2 linked regions of the Colwellia sp. M166 genome follow. Each later gene encodes a partner of the first gene's protein in a complex. Links are inferred from orthologs where the notes say so. Each region holds a gene or a part of one and is shown on either strand. Other genes may lie near its edges.

Region 1 (5,469 bases):
AAGGTACAGCCGCAGCAGCCATGGCAAAGGCTTTGTTTCCTTTATCACCTTCTTTTCAATAATCGGCATTGTACTGGGTGTTGCTTCCTTAATTACCGTTGTTTCTGTAATGGATGGACTAGAGCAGGAGCAAAAAAGGCGTGTGCTTGGTTTAGTGCCTCATGTGTTAATGTCTTATCAAAAAACACATATCACTAATTGGCAAACGTTACAGCAAGATATGCTCTCGCTCCCCAAGGTTAATAACGTCACGCCTTTTCAAGAAAGTGAAGCGTTAATTCAATCAAAAAAATCCCTGCAAGGGGTTTTAGTGCACGGCATTATGCCCAAGTTTGAACAACATAATATTATTAATAGTTCAATGGTTTCAGGGCAATTAGATAGCTTAGATAACGTGCCCTTTAGCATAGTGTTAGGACAAGCGTTAGCACGTAACTTAAAGGTGAACTTGGGGGATGAAGTACGCTTAACCTTACCTAATAAAACCTTGTTTACCCCTATGGGGCGTGTTCCTGTGCACCGAACCTTTACTATTGTTGGTATTTTTAATGTTGGCTCTCAGGTTGATGAAGCAATGGTTTATATCAATATTAAAGATGGCGCAAAACTACATCGAAAAAAAGGTGATGGTGTTAATCAATTACGATTATATCTTGATGATGCTTTTCATGCTCAAAATGTTATCTCACAGTTGTCAGCAAAATATCCTAATTACCAGTTTGTTAGTTGGCAAGAAAGCCAAGGTGCATTGTTTGCTGCGGTTAGTATGGAAAAAAATATGATGTGGTTAATGCTAAGTTTAATTATTGCTGTGGCAGCTTTTAATATTGTTTCAGCGTTAGTGATGGTGGTTATCGATAAGCAAGGCGAAATCAGTATTTTACAAACCTTAGGTTTAGATCGTAGCGGGGTAGTAAAGATTTTTATTACTCAAGGTTTAACTAATGGGCTTTGGGGCGTTGTCTTGGGTGTCACATTTGGCGTGTTATTGACCTTAAATTTAAATAGTATACTTAGTTTACTCGGCGTTACTCTCTTGGGCGTCGGGCAGAAGTTACCGATTGCTATCGATGCTTTGAATATTGTTATTATTGTTATTTCAGCTTTGGCGATGAGCTTTATTGCCACCCTCTATCCAGCTTATCGAGCAGCACAAACTCAACCCGCTGAAGTGCTCAGAAATGAATAGTAAGGTAACGAATGCAATGGCAAATGATTGTAATATTAACTCGGTAAAAAAGAGCACAAAGATGAGCGCTAATGAAAACAGTATCACGCCTGAACTTCCCTTGAGTTTTGAGTGTCGTCAGTTAAGTAAGTCTTACCAACAAGGCCCTATTTCGACTCAAGTATTATCCAAGCTTGATTTGGCTGTTAAAGCTGGAGAGCTAGTTGCTATTGTTGGTAGTTCGGGCTGTGGTAAAAGCACATTTTTACATTTAGCAGGCGCATTAGATACACCAAGTGCTGGCGAGGTTTATATTAATGGTGTCAATATTCATCAACTTTCCGAAAAACAAAGAGCAAAATTTCGTAATCAGCATATTGGCTTTATTTATCAATTTCATCATTTGATGATGGAATTTAGCGCCGAAGAAAATGTTGCCATGCCGCTATTAATACGTGGTGATAAACCCAAAGATGCGCTTGTTCAAGCGAAAGCTATGCTTGAACAGGTTGGCCTATCGCACCGAAGCCATCATCGGCCTTCAGAATTATCAGGTGGTGAACGACAGCGAGTTGCTATTGCGCGCGCCTTAGTGACTAAACCCTCATTGATTTTAGCTGACGAGCCAACGGGAAATTTAGATTTTGATACTGCTGAACAAATTTATCAGTTACTACAAGAGTTAAACCGTACGGTTAATACCAGTTTTGTTATCGTAACTCATGATTTAACTTTAGCTGCAAAAATGGACCGCCAATTGCGTTTAGAGCATGGATACCTCAAGCCATTAGCTGACATTACCCCAAGTCAGGTTGTTCAAACTCAGAATGAACAACGCCAAGCTGAGGATGATTAAGTGCTAAAACCGTTAAGTGTATTTATCGGCTTGCGCTATGTTCGTAGTCGTCAAAGAAAGGGCTTTTCGTCATTTATATCAGCGTCATCCACCATAGGTATTGCTATTGGAGTCACGGTACTGATTGTTGTGCTTTCAGCGATGAATGGTTTTGAACGAGCGCTGGCAACGCATTTACTGTCTGTTGTGCCTCACGGCGAGGTGGTGGCGGTTAATGAGCCGATTAATCAATGGCGAGAAAATGTCGCGAAAATAGAGCAAAATCCAGGCGTTTTAGCAGCGGCTCCGTTTATAAAAACTCAGGGTATGATGCAGAAGTCAGCGGCACTTAAAGGTGTTGAAATACGTGGTGTTGACGTAATGTTAGAACAAAAAGTTTCTGCCATCTCAAGTTATATAACTGCAGGTAGCTGGCAAGATTTGACTCGTGATAACGCGGTAGTTATCGGTGCCGGAATTGCGCGTAAATTGTCATTACAGGTCGGTGATAACGTACAGTTATTATTACCGCCTGCCGATTTAACTACTCAGTCGGGTAATAAAGTACAGCAATTTCCTGTGCCCACTAGGCAGCCAGCAACGATTGTCGGCGTGTTTAAATTTGGCGGCACTATAGATGACAGCCAAGTTTTTATTAATTTAGCAAAAGCAGGGCAATTGCTAGGTTATCAAGCGGACGAAGTTCAAGGTATTCGATTAAAAGTGCGTGATGTTTTTGCAGCCCGACAAGTGGTACATGATGTCGCATACGGTTTTGATTTTTATGTATACATGCTGGACTGGACACGTAGCCACGGGCATTTATTTAATGATATTCAATTGGTGCGCTTGGTGATGTTTATTATCTTAGTGTTAGTTATTGCCGTGGCGAGTTTTAATATAGTATCGACGTTAATTATGGCGGTAAATGAAAAGAAATCTGATATTGCTATATTGAAAACCATGGGAGCAAAACCGAGTACCATTATGGCAAGTTTTATGTTTCAAGGGCTAATGAATGGTATTGTTGGCTGTATACTTGGCGCCGGTTTGGGAATTTTAATATCGTTAAATTTAACAGAGATTATTCGTGCTATGGAGTCTACACTTTCCGTGGAGTTTTTATCTGCCGATGTTTACTTTATTGATTACTTACCAACACTATTGCGTCAGCAAGATGTTATTAATACCGTGACTACTGCTTTAGTGATGAGTTTATTAGCGACTATCTACCCGGCATGGCGAGCAACAAAAGTTGAGCCGGCACAAGTGTTAGGGCAATCCTAATGAATAATCTTAAACACAAACCCAGTTCAGATTCAGATGAAACATTAACTTTGGGCTAAATAAAAGATAAGTAAAATAAAAAATCAGACTTCAAGTCTGATTTTTTTATTGAAAATTAGCTCATTAATATTTTTTGGGTGAAACTTAATCTCGTCGTGTTTGACGATTTTTCCATTCTTTTGCGACAGAAAAACGCCATAAGGTGTTTATGATCAAATAGCCTAAAATAGAAAAAATAGTAGCAAGCACGCCACAACCAAGAATAAACGCAGGGCCAATAGTTGAAATACTTTCAACTAACCATTGCCAGCTCGCTTCAAAGGCAAATTGTTTGGTGGGTACACCAACAATCCAGGTACCGACTAAATAGCAAAAATAGAAAATAGCCGGCATGGTCAAAGGGTTAGTGATCCAAACAAGAGCAACAGATAAAGGTAAGTTTGCATGTACTATAATAGCAAGACCAGCAGCTAAAACCATTTGAAATGGTACAGGGATGAAAGCAAAGAATAACCCGACAGCAAATGCTTTACTTACCGAACGGCGGTTAAGATGCCACAAATTAGCGTTATGCAGTAGCGTACCGAAAATTTGTAAATGCTTGTTGTTTTTAATCGTTTGATGATCTGGCATCAGGCGTTTAATCATTTTTTTCGGCATAAGTTTACTTAACTTTAAATGGCTAATTGGAAATTGATCACTATGGAATGGTGGCTACTCACATTTTTTTTCAGCGCTATTTTGTCATTATTCATACCTATAGTGCCAGAGTTTTCTTTGCTATCAGTGATATTGTTATTGGCATCATTTTTTATCTTGTTGAAGAAATACCGCTTAATTGCTATCGCTATATTCGCGTTCACGTGGATTTTGATTGCCGCTAGTCAATATCACAATACCCTGAATGAAAATAGCATTCCGTTGAAACAGTTGCACAAGCAAGTTTATTTAATACAAGGTAAAGTAATAAACATTGCTAATGTTACCTTGGATAATAGCCGCTTTAATTTCCTCGTAACTCATTGGCAAGGCTTGAAGGTTAGTAAAAACTTTAAAGTTCGTCTTAGTTGGAAAGCGCCGAAGCAGGCTTTGTTACAAGGCCAGGTATGGCAACTGGCAGTGAAATTAAAACCTGCTCATGGTTTAGCAAATGTTGGTGGCTTTAATTACCAATTGTGGTTGTTACAGCAGCAGATTATTGCAACCGGTTATGTTAAAGCCGATACGAGCGCTAAAACATTATTAAAGCGTGAAAAGCGTAATATATTGCTACAAGAAACGATCACCTGGCGGCAAAGTTTATATCGTAAGTTAGCGCTAATGTTAGCTGATAAGCCCATGCGAAGTTTGATTTTGGCGCTAGGATTTGGCGAGCGAGGAGAGTTAACACCTGAACATTGGCAAGTGTTGTCAGCAACTGCTACTCAGCACCTTATTGCTATTTCAGGTTTACATATTGGCATTGTTGCTTTTGGTAGTTTGATTTTTATACGCGTTATTGTGCGCTTATTGCCACTAAAGTTGATTTTGTCGACCAGTTGGCAGTTAAGGTTAATGCAAGCAAATTTACGTTACCTGCCGGTATTATGTAGTTGTTTTATGGCATGGTATTACGCTTATCTCGCCGGTTTTTCTATTCCGACATTACGCGCTTTGGTAATGTTGCTGTTACTTTGGTCACTAAAATTGATGATGATACATGTCACGCTATTACGTTGGCTGTTACTGGCAATTTTAGCTATTTTACTTTTTTGGCCATTAAGTTTACTCAGTGTTAGCTTTTGGTTGTCTATATCTGCCTTAGTTATTATTTTTTCGACACTTTCTCGTTTTAATATCGTGATGACTAGAGCGGCTAAAATGACTAAATCGGCCAAGATGACTAAGCCTCAATCGGAATTAATGCTTAAATTCAAAGATGAAAAGTGGCTAATAAAATATTTTTATAGCTTTAAAATCAAAGCTTCGCATTGGCTGAAAACACTATTGTTGGTGCAATTATCGCTAACGCTGGCGATGTTACCGATAGCGGCATGGTTAAATTATCAGCTGCCATTAGCGGCTTTCTTTGCCAATATTTTGGCTGTGCCTTTGATGAGTATAACTGTGATCCCGTTAACACTGCTTGCGGTGATCTCGCTGCCCCTTAATACTTGGTTAGCTGGCATTTTTGCTGATT
Region 2 (3,352 bases), 480 kb from region 1 along the record:
TTGAAAAAGTAGTAAATGCGCCTAAAAAGCCGATACCGATCAATGTTCGATAAACACTAACCTCAATTACATTCTGTTCAATTAACCCATAAAGTGCTCCCATGATCAGGGAGCCGGAAATATTAACCGCCAACGTCGCAAAAGGGAATCCTTTTCCGAGCCAATTCAAAATTAATTGTGAAATATAAAAGCGAAAGCTTGCACCAAATGCGCCACCTAAAGCGACAAATAAGTACAAACTGAGATTGCTTATGTTATTAGTCATATCGACGTTGGTCACTTTTTTGATCTAGCTGGTTTAAATAATTTAACTTATCACGCAGTTGTTTTTCTAGCCCGCGGTCGGTGGGTTGATAAAACGTTGTGTGCGCGATTTCTTCTGGAAAATAATTTTCACCCGCAGCAAAACCACCCACTTCATCATGCGCGTAGCGATATTCACTACCGTGACCTAACTCTTTGGTAAGCGCACTGGTTGAGTTTTTTAAGTGCAAAGGCACATCGAGGTCACTGGTCTCTTTTGCTAGCGCTTTGGCCTGTGAAAATGCCATATAAACGGCATTACTTTTCGGTGCTAATGCCATATAAACGGCAGCTTGTGCTATCGCACGCTCGCCTTCACTGGGTCCAACACGTTGAAAAGTATCCCAAGCGTTAATCGCCAACTGCATAGCCCTTGGATCGGCATTACCAATATCTTCACTAGCAATGGCTAACAAGCGTCGAGCAACGTAAAGTGCATCACCACCACCGGTTAAAATACGGGCATACCAATAAAGTGCCGCATCAGGATCTGAACCCCTGACCGATTTATGAAAAGCACTAATGAGATCATAAAAAGCATCGCCGCCTTTATCATAAAGCGCTATTTTATTGCCAGCGACTTGAATTAACTGCGCTTTGCTAAGTGTTTGTTGATTATTTTCAACATCAGTAATCTCTAAACAATTCTCCAACAAGTTAAGTAATCTTCTCGCGTCACCATTAGCTAACGCGATCAGTTGCTTTTTGGTTTCGTCATTAATAATGATTTCAAACTGTGTGCTTTGTTGTTGGTAACTTATGGCGCGCTGTAAAACATTATTTAAATTCCCAGCACTGAGTTTTTTCAAGGTATAAACACGAGCTCGCGACAAAATAGCTTGATTGAGCTCAAAGGCTGGATTTTCAGTGGTCGCGCCAATAAAGATAATGGTGCCATCTTCAATATGCGGTAAAAAAGCATCTTGTTGGCTTTTGTTAAAGCGATGTACTTCATCAACAAACAGTACCGTTCTACGCTGTTGGTGTATAGCACGGTCTTTGGCATTTTCTATCGCTTGACGTATGTCTTTAATACCTGAAGTTACCGCAGAAACACGTTCTATATCGGCATTGGCATGATTAGCAATAATTTCTGCAATCGTGGTTTTTCCGGTGCCAGGTGGTCCCCAAAATATTAGCGAATGGACTTTACCTTGCTCAATAGCTAAAGGCAGAGGCATACCCTTAGCTAAAATATGTTCTTGTCCTTCATATTCTGCCAACGTTTTCGGCCGCAGCTTTGCCGCTAACGGTTTAAAACTGTCATCTTCAGCAAAGGCTAAATCAAGTGAGCCATTAGCGTTGGTCATCTAAATAAACACCTTCAGGAACAGTAAACGTAAATAAGCTCATATCAGGCTTATCATCATGATTTGCCAGTGTGATCACACTGAGTTGCCCCGTAGCATCAAGAATGTTAAAAGCAGACAGTTCAACGTTGTCAACATTCTCAGCAAACGTTAGCTCTAAGCTTTTAACACGGGCATTGTCATTGTTGGCACTGATCAAATAACGATTATCCGCTAATTGGCTAACATTATAATCCCGCCATAATCTAGCATCATTACTAGTGATCAATAAAATAGGTGTATTGGCTATCGCATTGGCCAACGAATATACACTGACCTGTTCAACAAACGGGTCATAAAACCATAAATTGCTGCCATCAGAAACAATCAAGGATTCATCTGGCGATGTCGTTTGCCAGTTAACTAAATTAGGTTTACTGACTGATAATAAGCCATTGCCTTGCTGTAATTCATTGCCCGTTTCATCAAATATTTTTTGAGTAAATTCTGCACTGAAAAATTCAATTTTTGCCAACTTGGCCATTAGCTTAACTTTACTACTATCGGCTTCTTGCGTGACAGCATTGGCTTTAATCGCTGTAGCTTGAGTTTTTCCGCTCGTTGCCGCTAAACTATTGGTTGATAATACTGTACTCAATAATGTTGCCATAACAGCAGCATTTTTTATCAATTTCATTTTTTTTAACATCTTAAGATTCCTTAATCGGCGGTGGCGCTAATACTTCTCGAGCACCATTATTGCCTGGTCGACTTACAACACCATTTTGCTCCATTTGTTCGACAATACGAGCTGAACGGTTGTAACCGATCCTAAATTTACGTTGAATACTAGAAATTGAAACACGACGTGTTTCGCTAATAAATGCTAAGGCCTCGTCATATAATGTATCGATTTCTTCATCGCCATTGCCATCAGCTTGTTCACCTGGCAATAAAATTTCTTGTTCTGTATCACCTGAAAGAATTTCTTCAATATAGTTTGGCTCGGCTCTTGATTTCCAATCATTAACCACGGCATGTACTTCATGGTCATCAACGAAAGCGCCATGCACCCGAATGGGGACTGCTTCACCAGGCGGTAAATAAAACATATCCCCCATGCCCAAGAGTTGATCTGCGCCTTGTTGATCTAAAATGATGCGCGATTCTATTCGAGATTGTACCCTGAGCGCCATACGTGTTGGTATATTGGCCTTAATTAAACCCGTAATAACATCGGCAGATGGACGTTGGGTGGCTAAAATTAAATGAATACCGGCAGCACGTGCTTTTTGCGCAATACGGGCAATAAGTTCTTCCACTTTTTTACCCACGATCATCATCATGTCAGCAAATTCATCAACAATAATGACAATTGACGGTAATTTTGTTAATAAAGGCGGTGTTTGAGTAAATGCATCACTTGGTTGCCATAAAGGGTCAATCAAAGGTTCTCCCGCGGCAATTGCCTTAGCAACTTTGTCGTTATAACCTTTAAGGTTTCTGACACCAAGCTTCGACATTAATTGATATCGTCGTTCCATTTCTCCGACACACCAACGCAGTGCATTAGCTGCCTCTTTCATATCAGTTACTACCTCAGATAATAAATGAGGAATACCATCATAAACTGAAAGCTCTACTTGTTTAGGGTCAATCATGATCATACGGACATCTTCTGGCGAAGACTTATATAAAATACTGACAATCATGGTATTAACCGCAACTGACTTACCAGAGCCGGTGGTACCTGCAACTAA

The links.
Region 2: the proteins of lolE (region 1) and lolA are in contact, whole or in part, in a cryo-EM structure (PDB 7ARM), measured with the Escherichia coli proteins. The link is inferred for Colwellia sp. M166 from one-to-one orthologs.

What each region holds. Positions count from the first base shown.
Region 1 is NZ_CP040755.1:1,034,672-1,040,140, reverse strand. Bases 1,174-4,157 are described here. They hold lolE (lipoprotein-releasing ABC transporter permease subunit LolE), read left to right. Parts: upstream 1,174-2,024; coding sequence 2,025-3,290; downstream 3,291-4,157. Other genes in these bases: FGD67_RS04730 (DNA internalization-related competence protein ComEC/Rec2), read left to right, coding at 3,969-4,157; FGD67_RS04735 (DUF2062 domain-containing protein), read right to left, coding at 3,435-3,950; lolD (lipoprotein-releasing ABC transporter ATP-binding protein LolD), read left to right, coding at 1,251-2,024; FGD67_RS04750 (lipoprotein-releasing ABC transporter permease subunit), read left to right, coding at 1,174-1,189. Outside these bases: more of FGD67_RS04750, read left to right, coding at 1-1,173; more of FGD67_RS04730, read left to right, coding at 4,158-5,469. UniProt on the Escherichia coli protein: Part of an ATP-dependent transport system LolCDE responsible for the release of lipoproteins targeted to the outer membrane from the inner membrane.
Region 2 is NZ_CP040755.1:555,711-559,062, reverse strand. The notes cover bases 451-3,352. They hold lolA (outer membrane lipoprotein chaperone LolA), read right to left. Parts: upstream 2,302-3,352; coding sequence 1,600-2,301; downstream 451-1,599. Other genes in these bases: FGD67_RS02575 (DNA translocase FtsK), read right to left, coding at 2,303-3,352; FGD67_RS02585 (replication-associated recombination protein A), read right to left, coding at 451-1,613. In the rest of the region: fluoride efflux transporter CrcB, read right to left, coding at 1-265; more of FGD67_RS02585, read right to left, coding at 258-450. UniProt on the Escherichia coli protein: Participates in the translocation of lipoproteins from the inner membrane to the outer membrane.